One region of the Comamonas trifloxystrobinivorans genome, then DNA from elsewhere that is predicted to be linked to it. Evidence: predicted binding sites of a transcription regulator. Region 1 holds the regulator's gene; each other region holds the start of a gene.

What was found. Region 1 encodes FNR, which switches genes on or off when oxygen is low (the NO sensors DNR and NnrR bind a similar motif). Its sites were predicted from a motif close to TTGATNNNNATCAA; they were not measured.
Region 2: cydD (thiol reductant ABC exporter subunit CydD) is a predicted target of FNR. The motif match lies at 2,366-2,379, and genes of this name have one in related genera.
Region 3: ACFIQF_RS00180 (MBL fold metallo-hydrolase RNA specificity domain-containing protein) is a predicted target of FNR. The motif match lies at 2,688-2,701, and genes of this name have one in related genera.
Region 4: ACFIQF_RS19905 (DUF3079 domain-containing protein) is a predicted target of FNR. The motif match lies at 2,438-2,451, and genes of this name have one in related genera.

The regions. Positions count from the first base shown of each region.
Region 1 is NZ_JBHZGV010000009.1:153,822-158,694, forward strand. Features, by position in the region: gene ACFIQF_RS12535 (malonate--CoA ligase) at 1-1,121, shown strand, start outside; gene ACFIQF_RS12540 (universal stress protein) at 1,249-1,692, opposite strand; gene fnr (fumarate/nitrate reduction transcriptional regulator Fnr) at 1,838-2,560, opposite strand; gene hemN (oxygen-independent coproporphyrinogen III oxidase) at 2,712-4,094, shown strand; gene ACFIQF_RS12555 (sulfite exporter TauE/SafE family protein) at 4,150-4,873, opposite strand, start outside.
Region 2 is NZ_JBHZGV010000007.1:275,179-280,051, reverse strand. Features, by position in the region: gene ACFIQF_RS10560 (amino acid ABC transporter ATP-binding/permease protein) at 1-444, opposite strand, end outside; gene cydD (thiol reductant ABC exporter subunit CydD) at 441-2,153, opposite strand; gene ACFIQF_RS10550 (TonB-dependent siderophore receptor) at 2,600-4,732, opposite strand.
Region 3 is NZ_JBHZGV010000001.1:39,609-44,481, forward strand. Features, by position in the region: gene ACFIQF_RS00170 (IclR family transcriptional regulator) at 1-249, shown strand, start outside; gene ACFIQF_RS00175 (hypothetical protein) at 354-947, opposite strand; gene ACFIQF_RS00180 (MBL fold metallo-hydrolase RNA specificity domain-containing protein) at 1,121-2,593, opposite strand; gene ACFIQF_RS00185 (helix-turn-helix domain-containing protein) at 2,753-2,983, opposite strand; gene ACFIQF_RS00190 (S24 family peptidase) at 3,054-3,728, shown strand; gene hrpA (ATP-dependent RNA helicase HrpA) at 3,767-4,873, opposite strand, start outside.
Region 4 is NZ_JBHZGV010000017.1:85,872-90,744, reverse strand. Features, by position in the region: gene ACFIQF_RS19920 (LacI family DNA-binding transcriptional regulator) at 1-1,044, shown strand, start outside; gene rbsK (ribokinase) at 1,041-1,997, shown strand; gene rbsD (D-ribose pyranase) at 1,994-2,395, shown strand; gene ACFIQF_RS19905 (DUF3079 domain-containing protein) at 2,501-2,704, shown strand; gene ACFIQF_RS19900 (HAMP domain-containing sensor histidine kinase) at 2,719-3,969, opposite strand; gene ACFIQF_RS19895 (response regulator) at 4,011-4,739, opposite strand; gene ACFIQF_RS19890 (AmpG family muropeptide MFS transporter) at 4,844-4,873, opposite strand, start outside.

The DNA.
Region 1 (4,873 bases):
GTGCGGTGCACTGTGCCGAGGAGCACGAGCCAGCCGTTAAAACCGCAGATGACATGGCGGCCATTCTCTACACCAGCGGCACCACGGGCCGCAGCAAAGGCGCGATGCTCAGCCACGGCAACCTGCTGAGCAATGCGGTGATGCTGAAAGACTATTGGGGCTGGGAAAAAGGCGATGTGCTCATCCATGCGCTCCCGATCTTCCACGTGCACGGCCTGTTCGTTGCCATTCACGCTGCACTGCTCAACGGCAGCAAGATGCTCTGGTTCGCCAAGTTCGAGCCCAAGGCGGTGATCGCGGCCATGGCGCGCGCCACGGTTTTCATGGGCGTGCCCACCTTGTATGTGCGCATGCTGGCGGAGCCGGCACTCAGCAAAGAGAGCACCAAGCACATGCGCTTGTTCATCTCGGGCTCGGCGCCGCTGCTGATCGAGACTTTCCGCGAGTGGCAAACCCGCACCGGCCACACGATTTTGGAGCGCTACGGCATGAGCGAAACCATCATGCTGGTCTCCAACCCTTACCGCGCCGACAGCCGTTACAACCACCAGGACGAGCGCCGCGGTGGCACCGTCGGCTTTCCGCTGCCCGGCGTGGGCGTACGTGTGCATGGCGACGATGGCCAGGCTTTGCCGGTGGGTGAGATTGGCAATATCCAGGTGCAAGGGCCCAACGTGTTCAGCGGCTACTGGCGCATGCCGGAGAAAACGGCCGAAGAGTTCACCGCCGATGGCTGGTTCAAGACCGGCGACGTGGGTAAGCTCGACGAGCGCGGCTATGTGACGATTGTCGGCCGCAGCAAAGACCTGATCATCTCGGGCGGCTACAACGTCTATCCGGCCGAGATCGAAGGCTATATCAACGAGCTGCCCGGCGTGGCCGAAAGTGCGCTGGTAGGCGTGCCACACCCGGATTTTGGTGAAGTCGGCGTGGCCGTGGTGATTGCCAAACCCGGCCAGAGCCCGGATGCGGACGGCATCATCAGCACGCTGAAAAACCAGCTGGCCAATTTCAAAATCCCCAAGCGCTGCTTTGTGGTGGCCGAGCTGCCTCGCAACACCATGGGCAAGGTGCAGAAAAACCTGCTGCGCGCGCAGTACCAGGATCTGTTCAAGGCCTGAATCCGGCCACAGCCGTCAGCCCAGCTGGCGGCTGCAATGGTGTCCATGGACGCAAAAAAGAGAAGGCCGGGAGCCTTCTCTTTTTTTGGGGGGTTGGGCGCGTGGGCCTGTAATTGTGCTTATGCGATCAACGCAGTACCAGCACTGGCACCTTGGCGTGCGTCAGCACATGCTGGGTTTCGCTGCCTAGCAGCAGGCGCTTGAGGCCTTTGTAGCCGTGCGAGGCCATGACGATCAGATCGCACTTCTCGCTGTCGGCCACTCGGAGCAGCGACTCGGCCACCAGATCGGACTGCACCACCAGGGCCTTGACGGGCACACCCGCGCTGGCGCCTTCGGCCACCACTTTGTCGACCACGGCCTGCGCCGAATCCAGCCAGCCTTTTTGCACCCGGGCGATCTCGGCCGGATCAGCATTCGTGCTGCCTTCAAAATAGCTGCGCGGATAGTTGGGCGAAATATTGACGGCGGTGACTTGCGTCTTGCCCAGTTTGGCCAGTGCCAGTGCGTGTTGCACCGCTTTGTTGGACAGTTCCGATCCGTCGGTGGCAAGCAGAATATGGTGGTACATCAGCAGCTCCTTTTTGGTGTGGGCTAGAGCACCCGCCGGGAAAAGTTGGCGAGCACTGGTTGCAGCGAGCCGATCACCTTAGCGCATGCATAACTACCAGACTTTGCGCCAAATCAGCACTGATGCAGGTGTTTTGGCGCTGTGATTACACGCCGCAGTGCTGGTTGTTAACCAGCGCATGGAGTTTGTCCGTATCCAGAATACGGACGTGGCGCTGCTTGACTTCGATGATGGCTTCTTCGGCGAACTTCGAGAAAGTGCGGCTGACGGTTTCGAGCTTCAGGCCCAGGTAGCTGCCGATCTCTTCGCGCGTCATGCGCAGGATCAGCTCGGACTGCGAGAAGCCGCGCGTGTGCAGGCGCTGCACCAGGTTCAGCAGGAAGGCGGCCAGGCGCTCTTCTGCACGCATGCTGCCCAGCAGCAGCATGACGCCGTGCTCGCGCACGATCTCGCGGCTCATCACCTTGTGCACGTGGTGCTGCAGCGCGTTGACTTCGCGCGAGAGCTCTTCGAGCGTGGAATAGGGCATGACGCAGACTTCCGCATCTTCCAGCGCAATCGCGTCGCAGGAATGGCGGTCGTTGACGATGCCATCCAGCCCGATGATCTCGCCCGCCATCTGGAAGCCGGTGACCTGGTCACGACCATCTTCGGTGGCGATGGTGGTTTTGAAAAAACCGGTGCGGATCGCATAGAGCGAGTTGAAAGCCTCGCCATTGCGGAACAGGGCGGTTCCTCGTTTGATTCTGCGGCGGGTGGCAACAAGCTCGTCAATACGATCCATTTGATCGGATGAAAGGCCGACGGGCATGCACAACTCGCGCAGATTGCAGTTGGAGCAGGCCACTTTGATCGCGTTGGGTGTCATGTGTCAATATCCGGTTACAAAAAATTGTGTAGAAACAAAGGTTCCACACTTAGCCTCATTGTGTACGGAGGCGTAAAAATGATCCTTGACATAAGTCAAGGACATGGGCGTCCGCTTGCGGCACATTGCAGCTTCTAAAAGAAGAGAGATCATGATGGCCTTGACCCCCGACTTGCTGCGCCGGTTCGATGTATCCGGCCCGCGTTACACTTCGTATCCTACCGCAGACCGCTTTGTTGAAGCCTTTGATGCGGATGGCTACCGACGAGCGCTGGAGCAGCGCAGTGCTGGTTTGGGTAGCCGTTTGGTGCCGTTGTCGCTGTATGTGCACATACCGTTTTGCGAGTCGCTGTGCTACTACTGCGCTTGCAACAAGATTATCACCAAGCACCCCGAGCGCGCCGACGAATACCTGGACTATCTGGAGCGCGAACTCGATTTGCAGTTGGCGCATTGCCGCAGCAATCAGCCTGTCAGCCAGTTGCATCTGGGTGGCGGCTCGCCAACCTTCCTGAGTGATGAAGCACTCACACGCCTGATGGAAATGGTGCGTGCACGCTTTCAGCTGCAGCCGGGGGGCGAATACTCTATAGAGGTCGATCCCAGAACAGTGACGCCGGCGCGACTCCGCCATCTCTACAGTGTGGGCTTTAACCGTTTGAGCTTTGGCGTGCAGGATTTTGACCCGCAGGTGCAAAAAGCCGTGCACCGAGAGCAGCCCGCCGAGCAGGTGTTTGATTTGGTGGCGCAGGCGCGCGCCATCGGCTTTGAGTCCATCAATATCGATTTGATCTACGGCCTGCCGCAGCAAACACCGGCCAGTTTTGCCCGCACCATGGAGCAAGTCTGTCTGCTGCGCCCCGATCGCATTGCGCTGTACGCCTATGCACATTTGCCCGAGCGCTTCAAGCCCCAGCGCCGCATTGCTGTGCAGGAGCTGCCCAACCCGGTCGACAAGCTGTCCATGTTGGCGATGGCTTTGGAGAGTCTGCAGGCGGCGGGCTATGTCTATGTGGGCATGGACCATTTTGCTTTGCCTGGCGATGGGCTGGCCGTGGCCAAGCGCCAAGGGCGCCTGCACCGCAACTTTCAGGGCTACAGCACGCAACCCGATTGCGATCTGATGGCGCTGGGCGTGTCGGCCATTGGCAAAATCGGTGCCACCTACAGCCAGAACGCCAAAACGCTGGAAGAGTATTACGACCTGATCGACCAAGGCCAGATCCCCGTGGTGCGCGGCTTGGCGCTGGGCCGGGACGACATGCTGCGCCGCTGCGTGATCATGAGCCTGATGTGCCAGGGCACGGTGGTGCTGGAGTCGGTCGAGCAATCATGGCTGGTCGATTTTCGCCAGTACTTTGCCGCTGAGCTGGAGCAACTGCAGCCCTTGGTGGAGCAGGGCCTGGTCGAGATCACGCCAGAGGCGATCAATGTGACCGAGCTGGGCTGGTACTTTGTGCGCGGCGTGGCCATGGTGTTTGACAAGTATCTGCAAGCCGACCGCACGCGGGCCCGTTTTTCCAAAATCATCTGAACGAGTCAGCGCGGGTGGTGGGCCGCATGGGCTGCGGCTCAGCACCCGTTACGCTTCAGGCAGAAAGTGCCGCCAGGCTTTTGTACAGCATGTACATGGCCAGGCACAGCAAAATGCCGCCAAAGATTTTCTTGAGTTGCGCCACGGGCAGCTGGTGCGCCGCCTTGGCGCCCAGTGGTGCCGTCAGCACGCTGCAAACGGCTACGGCCACCAGGCCCGGCAGCCAGATATAGCCCAGCGAATGTGGTGGCAGGTTTTGCGCATGCAGGCCGGCCAGCATGAAGCCGATCACGTTCGTCACCGCAATCGGGAAGCCCAGCGCAGCGCTGGTGGCCACTGCGTTGTGGATGGGCACGTTGCACCAGGTCATGAAAGGCACGCTGATAAAAGCGCCGCCGGCTCCCACCAATCCAGATAAGCCTCCGATCACGCTGCCAGCCGCCAGTTGGCCGCCGGTACCAGGCATGGTGCGGGTGCTGCTTGGCGCGCTCGACTTGCGGAACATGCGCAACGCCGAGTAGCCGACAAACAGGCCAAAAAACAAACCCAGGTAAGTGCCTTTGAGCAAAGCAAAAATGCCCAGGCTAGCCACCAGCCCACCCAGCACAATGCCGGGCGCGAGGCGTTTGACGATGTCCCAGCGCACGGCGCCGCGCTTGTGGTGGGCGCGCACGCTGGAGACCGAGGTGAACATGATGGTGGCCATCGAGGTGGCAATCGCCATCTTGATCGCCAGCTCTGGCGCCACCGCCTGCGTGCCCAGGATGTAGGTCATGAAA
Region 2 (4,873 bases), on a different contig from region 1:
GGCGGGCGTGAGCAAGCGCAGATACACGGCATCGAGCGCATCGATATCGGCTGTCAAACGGTAGAGCAAGCGGGCCGGGCGTTGGCGCAGAGCCAGCGCGGCATCGGGCTGGGCAAAGCGGGCGAAGAGCTTGACGCGCAACTCGGCCAGCACCCGCAGCGTGGCATCGTGCGTGGTGACGCGCTCACCATAGCGGGCCGCCGTGCGCAGCACCGACAGCAGGCGCACACCAGCGCCGGGCGCAAACACATCAAACACCACAGCGGTAGCGCTGGACAGGCCAGCCACATAGCAGGCCGTCAAAAACCAGCCCGACAGGCCTAGCAAGGCCATGCCGCAACTCACGGTGGCAATGGCCAGCAAGCTGCCGTTGAGCAGGCGGCGGCGGTGCTTGGATTGCAGGAATATCTGCAGTACCGGGCGCAGTGCGTTCCAGCGGGTCATGCGATCTCCTTTTGTTCAGCGTCCACGGCCATCGGCGTACTGCCGTCCAGCGATACGACACGGTCCATCAATGCGGCGAGCAGCGGATCGTGCGTGGCGACGATGAGGGTGGCGCCGCGTGCAGCCAGAGCCAGCAGGCTTTCGCGCACAAAAGTGGCGGTTTCGGCATCGAGATGGGCAGTGGGCTCGTCCGCCAGAATCAGCGCGCAATGGGGATGCACGGCAGCGCGGGCCAGCGTCAGCCGCAGGGCTTCGCCGCCCGACAAGCCCAGGCCACCGTCGCCAATGACGGCATTGCCGCGCTGGCGCAGCACATCGCCCAGGGCCACCGAATCGATGGCGGCTTGCACATGAGACTCTGCAATGGCGCGGCCGAGGCGGATGTTTTCCTTCAGGCTGGCGGCAAACAGGTGAGGCTTTTGCGACACCCAGGCCATGCTGGCGCGCAGCGCGTTGGCGTGTTCGTCGTCCATGGCTTGGCCTGCCACCCGAATCTGGCCGGCAGTGGGTGCAGCCAAGCCGGCGATCAGCGCCATGACGGTGGATTTGCCACTGCCGCTGGAGCCCCAGAGCGCCACTCTTTCGCCGGCGGCGATGCGGATGTCCAAATCTTCGACGACCAGCGGCAAGCGGCTGTTGTAACGGTAGCTGATGCCTTCGAGCTCTACCGTGCAGGCGGCCGTGGCTTGTTCAGCGACCGATGCCTCGGCGCTGCCGACAAAATGCTTGCCCGGAGCTTGCAAGCTTTGCAGAGCGGCTTCTCCGGCTACGCCAGCGGCCTTGTCGTGCCAGACGGCCGACAGTTCGCGCAGCGGTTCAAAAAAGGCGGGCGACAGCAGCAAAACCCACATGGCTTGCGCCAGGCTGAGTTGGCCGCCCCAGCTGCCAAACGGCAGTTGGCCGAGCAGGTGAAAGCCCACGTAGACGGCGACCAAGGCCACGCCCAGCGCAGAAAACAGCTCCAGCACGGCGGACGACAGGAAGGCGATTTTCAGCACCGCCATGGTGTTGTTGCGCAGCAAATCGGCGGTGCGGGCCAGTTGTTCGGTGACTTGGGCGACGCCGCCCAGGCCGCGAATGCTGGCCAGGCCTTGGATGCGGTCCAGCAGAAACTGGTTGAGCTCGCCAATCTGGTGCAGGTGCTGGCGGCTGGCTGCTTCGGCGCGCCAACCTACCAGGGCCATGAAAAGAGGAATCAGTGGCGCTGCCACCAGCAGCACCAAGGCGGCCACCCACGAGTACCAAGCCACACCCAGCAAGATAAACAGCGGCACCACCATCACCTTGGTGCGGGCAGTGGTGTAACGGGCGTGGTATGGGGTGATCGGGTCGGATTGTTCGTTGAGCACGCTGGCCACCGTGCCGGCGGCGGGGCGCTCGGCATCGAGCGGCGAGCGTTGCGCCAGGGCCGCCAAGGCTTGCATGCGCAGCGCTTGGGTATAAGCGCGGGCGCTGGCGAACGAGCGGCGAATACCTGCGGCTTCCAGTCCGGAGCGCACGAGGCCGAGCAGCACAAAGGCCACGGCCGCTTGCACCAGATCGGCGAATGGGCGGCCGGCTTGCACGGCCGCAATCGACCAGGCGATCAGCGCAGCCTGCGGCAACCACACCAGCGTCGCTGCCACCTGCAACCACGCACCGGCCCGCGAAGGGCGTGCCAAAGCACATCCCTCGGGGAGCTGGGTGGTGGAGTGGTGAAGGACGCGCATGGAATGGAGTTTTTCAATTTTCAGAAAAGTTTGAAAGTATTGTAACTCGTGATTGTTGCGTTGCACAACCATAGCCGGGGAGGCAGCCGCGCTGCGGGCTGCTGCTGTTACAAAAACAGGCTGTTTTGTTGTGCGATGGTGTTGTGCTTGGCCTGCGGTGGGGATGCGCGTGAATGCAGGCCGAATTCTGGCGGGCTGAGATTCAGTAGACCTTGCTGTAAGTCAAGAGTCTTGCGGGTTGACCCGGGTTGTGCGTAATAACCACGGAATAAGGCCCTGAGGCTTGGACAAGCGCAAGCTAAGGCTGTCGCTGAGCGCCCGCTGCGCTCGCGTTGTTTTAATGACGAAAGGCGTAGCCGGTAGCAGACGCTGATGCTGCGCCCAGGTTGGGCGCGCCAAAAGAAAACGGCCAGATTGCCTGGCCGTTGTGGGAGAGGGGTGCGCTGTCAGAACTGGTAGCTGGCGCTCAGGCCAGTGCTCCAGTTGCGGCCGGGCGCGCCTTCGTAGTAGCGGCTGTTGCCGTCGTTGACGATGACCGAGCCCACGTACTTCCGGTCAAACAGGTTGTCTACGCGGGCAAAGGCGTTCAGCGTCCACGGGCCGATGTTTTTGCGCCACCCCAGGCTGGCGCCTGCAATGGTGTAGCCCGGCGCGGTGGCGCTGTTGGCGTCGTTCACAAATACCTTGCTGGCATGTTCGGCCGAGATGCCGGCGCGCCATTCGGGGCTGATCTGGTAATCGAGCGCGGCAAACAACTGGTGCTTGGACAGGCCGGGCAACTGGTTGCCCACGGCGGCATTGCCCGATGCCTGGCGGAACGAGGCATCCAGGTAGGTGTAGGCGGCGCGCACTTGCCACTGGCGGGCAATGCGCAAATCGGCCTGCAGCTCGGCGCCACGGCGGCGGGTTTTGCCGGCGTTGCGGTAGCTGGTACGGCCGTTGTCGCTGCCGGCGCTGACGATTTCGTCGCTGGTGTTCGACTGGAACAGCGCCGCGCTGTAGCTGCCTTGCACGGTGCCCGACAGGCGCTGCCGCCAGCCCAGCTCGTACTGCGTGCTGACGCTGGGTTGCAAGCCCAGGTTCAGGCCGCCAATGCCGTCGGGGCGGTAAGACAGTTCGGTAAAGGTGGGCGTCTCAAAACCACGGCCCACGCTGGCGTAGACAGTCTGGGTGTCGCTGAGCTGGTGGGCGAGCGACACCACGGGCAAGGCCTTGCGGTGCGTGACATCGCCCGAATCATCGGGATTGCCTTCGGTGATGTAGCGGTCGCGCGATTCGAATTTGACGTTGCTGTAGCGCAGGCCGGTGTCCAGGCTCCAGCGCGGGGCCAACTGCCAGCTCGCTTGCACATAGGGATCGACATTGGTGACGGTGTTCTTCTCGTCGCGGCGCAGCGCGCCCTTTACGCCCAGCGTGCTGCCGCTGTAGTTGTTGTAGCCTTTGCGGTTTTCTCGCATCGAATCCACAGCCAAACCGGCGGTGACGGTAACTGGCAGCGGCGCATCCGTGAACTTGCCCGTCCAGCGTGCGTCCACGCCGCCGTAATCGCGCGACATGTCGATCACCGCGCCAGCGTGGCCCGCTGCGGCTTGTGTGGCCACCGGGATGGATTGGTACTGCTCCATGCTGCGGCTGCCACCGTAGGCGGTGATGGCGATGCTGTTGCTGCCGTCCAGACGGCGCTCGTAAGTGGCGCCTACCTGGCTTTGCTCCAGCGATTTGCGGGTGTTGAACTTCTCAGCCACCGCTTCGCCCGTGTCGCCACGGTACGAGGCACGGCGCGGGTCGGCTTGCCATTGCGCCCAGGTCAGACCTTGCGGGTCTTGGGCATCGACGTTCATGGTGTTGGCCACGATGGTGAGGCGTGCGTCGTCGCCGATTTTGGTGGAGATTTTGGCGTTGGCGATGTTGCGGTCGGCGGCGCTGTGGTCGCGGTAGCCGTCGGTCAGGAAGCGGCTGCTGCTGAGTACGTAGCTGATGCCGCTGTCCGTCTGGCCACTGGCCTTGGCCGAGATGCGCTTTTGGCCGTTGCTGCCAACAGCAAAGCCGCCTTCCACCGAGGGCCGGCCTTCGGGCGTTTCTGTATAGGCGCTGACCACGCCACCTGCCGAGTTGCCGTACAGGGCCGAGTACGGGCCGCGCAGCACTTCGACACGCTCCAGGCTGGCGATGTCGATGTGCGAGAGCGCGCCCTGGCCGTCAGGCATGGTGGCCGGGATGCCGTCCACATACAGGCGAATGCCGCGCACGCCAAAAGTGGAGCGGGCGCCGTAGCCGCGCATCGACAACTGCAAGTCTTGCGCATAGTTCTGGCGGTTGCGCAGTTGCAAGCCGGGCACGCCGCCCAGGCTTTCGCTGAGGTTCACCTGCAGCTGGCGATCGCGCATTTGCTCGCCATCGACCACGGTGGCCGATGCGGGCAGCGCCTGCAGGCTGGGCGCGCCAGCGGCAGAGCGCACTTCCACGGTGCCGAGGGTGACGTCGGCGCTGTCTTTGTCTTGGGCGTTGGCCGCGGTTGCAGCCGTTTGGGCCGAGGCCGATGCGGCAGCCAGGGCGTAGCCACCGGCCAGCAGGGCCATGCTGCGGGCGATGGGGGTGAGGCGGTAGGTTTTCATTTTGTTGTCAGTTCCGTCGGAGCGCGTGGTCCGTATGAGTCAGCAACCGCAGCATGGCTGGCTAGCCGCAGTTGCTGGCTGATAAAGAACAGGAAAAAAGCGCAA
Region 3 (4,873 bases), on a different contig from region 1:
CGGCTGGAGCAAATGGTACGAAAGACGCTTAAAGCCCGATATTCCTCAGGTATCGGCTTGATAGACCAGCGGGTGAATGCCGTAGGCATACCGTTCGAAGTGACACCAGGCTGCTACGCGGCCCTGAGCGTCGGAGCAATCGAATCCCGAATGGACGCCAAGCGGCGCAAGGAAGTGGCCAGGATCCTGGATGATGTTTTACACCAAGCTGAAGTCACTCCTTTCTTTGAAGAAGTGGACATACGTTAGAACAACACTCAAAACGACGCATTGCTTATCAGTGTTCAGATATTTCACCCGACTGATTGAACGGCAAGAGCCCAATCTCGCCTTCACGCAAATCAACGCAGACATCACTTGAAGCAACGCTCTCCCCGCACCCACCCCAAAACCCCGCCCAACGGCAAAGCCACACAAGCCAAATCCTCCCGCTCCAAGCCATCGGCCACCGCTTGCCGGTAAGCCAGATCGGCCATGACGGCGTCTTGCCACATTTGGGCTTGTTGTTCTACCTGGGCGGATTGGAACTGCGTCAGCAGGGCTTCGGGTGATGCGCAGGCGTTGTAGAGATAGGGGTTGTCGCCGTGGCGCCAAAAGCGCCATTGCAGGCGGATGGCGTCGCGGGTGACGGGGCGGCCTTGCAGGCGTTGCCAGTGGTGAAAAGCCTCGTGCATGAGCCAGCCGGCAATCAAGGGCTGCTCCAGGCGCAAGGGCTGGCGCGGGTCGGCGACAGCAAAGCAGTAGCGTGGGAAAGAGAGGAACCCGCCGTTGAATGACAAGGCGCGGCGCGTGTCGCCCAGGCGGCGCAGGTAGATGCGCATTTGGCGCCAGCGCGGGTCGGCCGGGGCGCCAAAGTAGTGGTCCAGCAAAGCCCATTCGGCCGCGCACAAGGGGCGCGACCAGAACAGCGCTTGCGCGCAGCGGGCGCGAAGGTTCTGTTTTGTCACCTGGCGATTGTGGCACCAGTGGCACTTCGCAATAGCTGCGCGCACTGCCGAGAGCGGCAAAACGGGCGGTCCAGCAGGCGGCAAGAAGGTGGGCGGCCAGGCAAGTGGCGAGGTGCTGCCAAGCGCTATGGCGCTACAAGCTTACCGGCCTACAAACCTGCGAACCTAGAGACCTATAAGGGGAAGACCGCGCCGATTTCGGGCACCACCACTTTGCTGCGCTGCCAGCCACTCAGCTTGCGCAGTTCGCCAGCCAGAGCTTGCGATGCAGGGGGCTCGCCATGCACCACGAAGGTCCGCGCCGGAGCTTGCTCAAAGCTGCCTGCCCAATCCAGCAAGGCTTTTTGGTCGGCATGGGCTGAGAAGCCACCCAGCGTGTGGACCGAGGCGCGCACGCGCACATCGTCGCCCAGCAGGCGAACAAGTTTCTCGCCATCTACCAGGCGGCGGCCCAGCGTGCCTTCGGCCTGGAAGCCGGCAATCACCACCGCGCATTCGCTGCGAGCCAGGTTGTTGTAAAGGTGGTGGAGCACGCGGCCGGCGTCGCACATGCCGCTGGCCGAGATGATGACAGCGCCCGATTCGATCTGGTTGAGTTTTTTCGAGTCTTCCACGTCGCTGATGAAGTGGATGTGCGGCCAGGCCAGCTGTTTTTGCGATTGCGAGAGCAGCGCCAGTGCGTCGTCGTCAAAAGTCTCGAAGTGGCGGAAGGTGATTTCGGTGGCGGCCACGGCCATGGGCGAATCGACAAACACGTTCACTCCGCTCAGGCGCTGCTGCCTGGCGAGTTGCAAAAAGTAGTACAGCAGCTCTTGCGTTCGCCCTACCGCAAACGCCGGTATCACCACATTGCCACGCGGTAAGGTGTTGCTGACCACATCAACCATCTCGTCCAAGGTGCTGTCCATGTCTTTGTGCAGGCGGTCGCCGTAGGTGGATTCGATCAGCAGCACATCGGCATTGGCGATACGACTGGGGTCGCGCAAGATTACGCGGCCGGGTTGGCCCAAGTCGCCACTGGTCACGAGTTTTCTGACGCTGCCATCGGGCGCGGTCAACCAGATCTCAACGATGGCCGAGCCCAGAATGTGCCCCGCATCGCTAAAGCGCACTTTCACCTGAGGGTGCGGCGCAAATTCATGGTCATATTTGTGGCTGCTGATGAGCGCCAGGCAGCGGACCACATCAGGCACCGTGTACAGCGGTTCGCGCAGGCAGGGCTCGTACGATTTGGCGCCATGGCGGTGCTCTTGCTGGTGGCCAGCCTGTTTGCCTGCATGCCCGGATTTGTGCCCGCCTTTGGGGGCGCGCTTTAATGCGCGGATGTAGTCCACCTCTTGGATATGGGCGCTGTCGCGCAGCAATACGGAGAGCAAATCTGCCGTGGCGGGCGTGGTGTAGATGGGCCCAGCAAAGCCTTGTGCTGCCAGGCGCGGCAGCAGGCCGCTGTGATCGATGTGCGCGTGGGTCAGCAGCACAAAATCGATCTCGCGCGGGTCAAAGGCGAAGGGAGCGTAATTGCGGTCTTTGGCTTCGGGGCTGCCTTGCACCATGCCGCAGTCGATCAGGAAACGGCAGCCATTGGCTTGTACCAGATAGCAAGACCCGGTGACCTGCTGGGCCGCGCCCAGAAATGTGATTTGCATTGCTTGGCTACCTTGTTTTTGCTTTTTCTGCGGATTGCAGGCATCAGTGGTACTTGATGCTAGCAGTTGGGTAGCCAGCCGCCCAGAGTCAGTATTGAGGCAGATCAAAGCTGTGCCTAGCATGACGCCTGGCCAGCAGGCCGGGTACACAGCGCAAGCTCAGTGGCGCAGACTTTCCAGAAAGCGCTCGCGCGCGCGTATTTCCTGGAATGGGGCAGGCAACTTTCTCACATGCTGCCTCGCCCAGGCGGCCAGCACCCGGTCGCACAGGCGGTTGCTGAGCAGCTCTGGCCATTGGTCCACGGCTTGGTAGCTGATGCCCATGGCCAATGCAGCAGCACTGACGGAGCCACCAAGGATCTCGATTGCTTGTGATTTGCGTATAGACATGCGTCGATTCAACCATGGTTATGACTTCCTAACAACCATAGTTAGATCAACATCCGTGATGATTTCAACCATGGTTGATTACAAAGAACGTCTTGCCCTGGCCTTGAAGGCCAGCAAGCTCACATTGACGGTGCTGGCCGAAGAGGTAGGCGTGACCTATCAGGCGGTAAAAAAGGTGGTGGACGGCGACAGCCGCGCCTTCAGCGCCGAGAACCACGCCCGCGCTGCCAAGGCGTTAAAGGTGTCGTCTGACTGGTTGGCGCTGGGCGAGGGAGAGTCCAAACGCAAGGACGACGCCAGCCTGAGCCACAACATGGTGCTGGTGCCCAACCTGGCGCCCACAGATGCCAACGACGACGGCGACCAACAAGAAGAAGCCAAGGCAGACGGCCTGTTGGCGAGCGCACTGCCACTGTCGCGCGATTGGGCAGAACAGTTGCTGCGCCCTACTTCCGTGTCGGCACTGCGCTACCTGTACGCGCGGGGCGATAGCATGCAAGCAACCTTTCATGATGGCGATCTGCTGCTGGTAGACAGCGGTGTGGATGCCATCACCGAAGACGGCATTTATGTGCTGCTGCGCAACGAGCGCATGCTGGTCAAGCGCGTCACCCAGCGTGGCGACGGCAGTTTCGAGATCAGCAGCGACAACCCCGGCGTCAAAACCGTCGATGTGCTCAAACGCAAGGCGCCGCTGCCGGTGCTGGGCCGCGTGCTCTGGGCTTTTGTTGGCAAAAAGCTGTAAACACGCGCCGCCGATACCGCCGCAACATCATTGCCCCATCACTGCTGCAGCTGCGCCCACACCTTGTCGAGGCGCTTGCTGCTTACCGGGTAAGGCGTGCGCAGCTCTTGCGCGAAAAAGCTCACGCGCAGTTCTTCGAGCATCCAGCGGTACTCTTGCATGCGCGCATCCACCTGGCCTTTGCGCTCTGCTACCAGACGCCAGTAGCGCTGCTCCAGCGGCTGCAGCTCTTTGAGTTTGGCGGCATCGCGGGCCGGGTCGGCGCGGTATTTGTCGAGCCGCGCGGTGATCGCTTTGAGGTAGCGCGCGTAGTGGCCGAGCTGCGTCCACGGCGCGATGGCGATGAAGTTCTTAGGCACCAGTTTTTGCAACTGCTCGCCCGCGTCTTTGGTGGCATCAGGCGCATTCTTGGTGTCTTTGATCTTGCGCACAGCGGCCATGTACTCTTGCAAGACGCCAGCGGCCATGCGCGCCACTTCGTTGGCGATCAAGGTCAAACGGCCCCGGCCCTCTTGCACGCGTTGTTTGAACTGCTCGGCATTCATCGGCAAGGGCTCTTGCAAGAATGCGCGGTCAATGGCCACGTTGATGATCTGCTCGCGCAGCTCTTCTTGCGTGCCCAGCGGCATGTAGCCGACCGCCATTTTCTGCAGGTCGGGAATGTTTTTTTCCAGGTACTTGAGCGCATCGCGAATCTGCAGCGCAAACAGGCGGCGCAGGCCCAGCGCGTGGCGTGCGGCGGCCACTTCGGGCTCGTCAAACACCTCGATGCCGACGGCCGTTCCGTGGTCGATCAGTGCCGGGAAACCAATCAAGGTCTGCTGGCCTTTTTTGATTTCCATCAGCTCAGGCAGTTCGGCAAAACTCCAGTCGGTGTAGAGCTGCTCGGCGGCATGCGCTGGCTGCTTGGCCGCTGCTGGCAATTTGGCATTGGCTTGCTTGGCTGCTGACGGGCCGGCGGCCGGCGCTGCTGTGCTGGTTGGGTGCTTGTTTTCTGGCTGGCTCTTTTCTGCCGATGCCAGGTTCAGGCCCGCCAAGGCCTGGAAAGCACCACGCGCCTTAGCGCCCCATTGCGCCTTGAGCGCGCCCAGGTTGCGCCCCTGGCCCAGCTGGCGGCCGTGCTCGTCCGTGATGCGGAAGTTCAT
Region 4 (4,873 bases), on a different contig from region 1:
ACCAGTATCAAAGACGTGGCGCGCCTGGCCGGCGTGTCGGTCACCACCGTCTCGCACGTGCTCAACAAAACCCGGGCAGTGAACCCCGGCACGCAGGCGCGGGTGATGGCGGCCGTGCGCACCCTGGGCTATGTACCCAGCGCAGTGGCACGCAGCCTGAAAATGAACGCCACGCACACCATCGGCATGCTGGTACCCAACAACTCCAACCCCTACTTTGCCGAGCTGGTGCGGGCGGTGGAAGACGCCTGCTTTGACGCCGGTTATGCGCTCTTGCTGTGCAATACCGACGACGATGTAGAGCGCCAAAAGGTCTACCTCGACGTGCTGGCGCAAAAGCGCGTGGACGGCCTGGTCGTAGCCTCGACCAGCGACGACGCGCAGATGTCGCAACTGCTGGCACAGACAAGCATCCCGATGGTGCTGATCGATCGCGCCATCGCCGGGTTGGAGCGCCCCTGCGTGCAGACCGACCACGTGCAAGGCGGCATGCTCGCCACCAACCACTTGCTGGCGCTGGGCCACCAGCGCATTGCCTGCATTGGCGGGCCCGAGCAACTGCATTCCAGCGAGCAGCGCGTGCAAGGCTGGCAGCAGGCCATGCGCCAGGTGGGCATGTGCCCGGATCTGCTGGTGTACGGCGATTTCAGCGTCAACGGCGGCTACCTGGCCATGCGCACCTTGCTGGCTGCAGCGCCGGCAGCGCGGCCTACCGCTGTGCTGGCCTGCAATGATTTGATGGCCATGGGCGCTTTGCGCGCCGTGCATGAATTCGGTCTGCGCGTGCCACAAGATGTAGCCGTGGTGGGTTACGACGATATCGAACTGGCCAGCTACACGCAGCCGCCGCTGAGCACGGTGGCGCAGCCGGTCAAGGCCATGGCGCAGCAGGCGCTGGCCTGGTTGCTGCAAGGCATGCAGGCTGACAAAACGCGGCCCGCCACCTCGGCAACGCAATTGCTGGTGCCAGCGCTGGTCACCCGCGCCAGCAGCAAGCCGGCGGCCCGGCCGTCGATGCAAACTTTGAGTGGAGGTGTGGTGTGAATGCACCCATTCTGAGCCAGGCACCGCGCATGGTGGTGCTGGGCAGTCTGAACATGGATCTGGTGCTGCGCGTGCCACACATGCCGCGTGCGGGCGAGACCATGCTGGGCCAGTCGCTCACGCAAGTGGCAGGCGGCAAAGGCGGCAACCAGGCCGTCAGCTGTGCGCGCCAGGGCGCGGCGGTGACGCTGCTGTCTTGCGTGGGCGAAGACGCTTATGCCGAGCAGTTGCTGGCTGGTTTGCTGACCGACCATATCGACGTTCAGCATGTGCAGCGCAGCAGCTTGGTGGGTACGGGCGTGGCCGTCATCAGCGTGGACGATGCGGCGCAAAACCAGATCGTGGTGGTGCCCGGCGCCAACGATTTGCTGCACGTGCCCGAGGCGTTGCTGGAGCGCTTGCTGCGCGATGCCGCATATGTGGTGCTGCAGCTGGAAACGCCGCTGGCCGAGGTAGAACAAGCGCTGCGCGTGGCACGCCGCGTGGGCTGCAAAACGGTGCTCAACCCTTCGCCCATGCAGCCTTTGCCGGCGCACTGGTGGCCGATGGTCGATCTGCTGGTGGTGAACGAAAGCGAAGCCACGCAGTACAGCGGCCTGCCCGTAGACGAGCCGCAAACTGCCGCGCAAGCCGCACGCCAATTACAGGCGCTGGGCGTGGCGCAAGTGGTGGTTACGCTGGGCGCCAATGGTGCGGTTACTTGCAACGCACAAGGCACTACGCACTGGCATGAGGCCGTGCGCGTACAAGCGGTAGATACCACGGCGGCGGGCGACACGTTCTTGGGCGCGCTGACGGTGCAACTCGCATCCGGCACCGCACTGGACGAGGCCACCCAGTGGGCCATGCGCGCTGCGAGCATCTGCGTCACCCGCGCTGGCGCGCAACCATCGATTCCTTTTTCTGCAGAAGTCGGCAGCACCACGCAGCCGACCCGCTGGAGCCCGTTATGAAACGCAACCCTCTGCTCCACATCGAGCTGTCCCAAGTCATCGCCAGCATGGGCCATGGCGACGTGCTGGTGATCGGCGATGCCGGCCTGCCCGTGCCGCCCGGCGTGCGCCGTATCGACCTGGCTTTGTGCCAGGGCGTGCCTACGGTCGAGCAGGTGTTGAAAGCCGTGCTGAGCGAGCTGCAGGTAGAGCGCGCCGTGGTGGCGCGCGAGAGCCTGTCTGCCAGCGGCGCAACGCCCAGCTGGTACGCGCAACAAGTGCCGCTGTTGCCAGCAGCGCCGCAGGTGTTGTCGCACAACGAGTTCAAGACATTGACGCGCCAAGCGGTGGCGGTGGTGCGTACGGGTGAGTTCACGCCGTATGCCAACGTAGCGCTGGTGTCGGGCGTGGTGTTTTAAAAAACGGCGCCGGACCTGTCCGCGCGCGACTGCTTCAGCCCTTTGCTGTAAAGCAAAACAAGACAAGTAACACGGTCGCATGATGCTCTCTATTTGAGAGCAAACATGGCCCGCAAATTTCCTCTTCAACCGGCGCACCCTGAACGCATTTGCTGGGGTTGCGAGCAATACTGCCCGGCACGCGATATGGCTTGTGGCAATGGTTCAGAGCGCACGCCGCACCCTGCGGAATTATTTGGCCCGGATTGGTACGGCAGCGCTTTGCCAGACGGTGCTGCGCCGCTGGCGGAAGCAGCGGCGCAGGCTTGAAAAAATAAACGTTCTTAGTCTTTGTGCAGCGGCACTTGGGCTGATGCCAACGGCATTTGCAGCACAAACACCGCGCCGCCGCCTTCGCGGGCTTCGCAGTGTACGGTGCCGTCGTGGCGCTCGGCGATGGAGCGCACCAGGGCCAGGCCCAGGCCTACGCCGCCGTTGCGCTCGCTCGCGCCGGGCATGCGGTAGAACGGTTCAAAAATGCGGTCGCGCTGGTCCAGCGGCACGCCGGGGCCGCGGTCGGCCACGCGCACTTCGGCGTAGCCGTTGTGTTGCACCAAAAACAAGGTGATCGGGCCGGGGCTGTAGCGGCGGGCGTTTTCCAGCAGGTTGCGGATGGCGCGGCGCACCAGCTTGGCGATGCCGCGTACCTCCATCTCGCCTTCGGCCTGCACCTCCAGCTCGGCGTCGATGCGGGCGCATTCCTCGGCGCACAGGCCTATCAGGTCGATCAGCTCGGTGGTGCCGACATCGGCCACGCGTGAGTCGAGGCGGCTGGCCAGCAAGATCTCATCGACCAGCTGGTCCAGCTCGGCGATATTGCGCTGGATCTCTTGCTTGAAGCTGGGCGAAGGCTTGTCGCCCATCAGCTCCACGCCCATGCGGATACGGGTGAGCGGGCTGCGCAGCTCGTGCGACGAATTGGCCAACAGCGATTTGTGCGATTGCACCAGCGTCTCGATGCGCGCCGCCGCCGCGTTGAACTGCTGGGCCAGTTCGCCCACTTCGTCGTTGCCGCGCACGTCGACGCGCACCGACAAATCACCGTCGCCAAACTGCTTGACGCCTTGGCGCAGGCGCTCCAGCCGGCCCATCAGGCGGCGAATGATCGGGAACACGCCCACGATCACCACAATGCCAATGAGCCCCAGCATCCAGAAAAAGCCGAACGGCGGCTTGACCCAGAACCACCACGGCCCCAGGTTGGGCGGAGGCCGGTGCGGGCCACCACGCTCGCCCCGATCCGAGCGGCGCGAGAGCTCCATCTCGTAGATGCGGCCCGATTCGTCCTCCAGCTGGTAAACCACTTTGTCGCCGGGCTCGCTGGGCTGGCGCACGGCCAGGCCTTGCAGCAGCGGCGTGCCGTCGGCGTTGCGGATGCTGATTTCGCGCGTGGGCGGTTGCAGCGGCGTGGCGTTCTTCTCGGCCGCTACCTGCCAGGCCCAGCCGATCACCAGAATGAGCACAGCCACCCCGCCGACCACGGTGAGCCAGATGCGCAGGTAAAGCCGCTCGGCAAAGTACTTGTACAGCTGCATGGTGGAAAAGCGATGGCCTGTGCCTGGAGTCGGTTGGGGCATCAATCCTGTTGCTTGGCGAAGACGTAGCCGACGCCGCGCACGGTCAGAATGCGGCGCGGGTTTTTCGGATCGGCTTCGATGGCGGCGCGGATGCGGCCCATGTGCACGTCGATGGAGCGGTCAAAGGCTTCGAGCTCGCGGCCGCGCACGGCTTCCATGATCTGGTCGCGGCTGAGCACGCGGCCGGCGCGCTCGGCCAGGGTGACGAGCAGGTCGAACTGGTAGCTGGTCAAGTCGGCCAGGCGACCGCCGACGGTGACCGTGCGGGCGTCGCGGTCGATCTCCAGGCTGCCAAAACGCAGCACCTGGCTGGGCTGCAGGCTGGTGCTGCCACCATCGCCACGGCGGCGCAAGATGGCGCGGATGCGGGCCAGCAGCTCGCGCGGTTCAAAAGGCTTGGGCAGGTAATCGTCGGCGCCGACTTCGAGGCCGATCACGCGGTCCATCGGGTCGCCCTTGGCGGTCAGCATCAGGATCGGCACCTGGGCGGCCGGGCCGCTGAGCGTGCGGATGCGGCGGCAGACTTCGAGGCCGTCGATATCGGGCAGCATCAGATCGAGAATCACCAGATCGGCGGCCTGGCCACTGGCCGGCTCTTGCAGCGCCTGCAAGCCGCTGTTGCCGTCGGCCATGTGCGTGACCTGCAGGCCCGACTGGCTCAGATACTCGCTCACCATATTGGCCAAGCGCTCGTCATCTTCGATCATCAACAGGTGGTGGGTATGCATCGCAGTCATAGAGTGGGCGGCGGGAACCGCAGAGTACTACCCGCGCATGCTCGCATGCCGGAGTGGCCTGGGCTTGTCCCTTCCGTAAAGTTTGGTAAACCGGCTCAGCCCTGGGCCGCTGGCGCGCTGTGCAC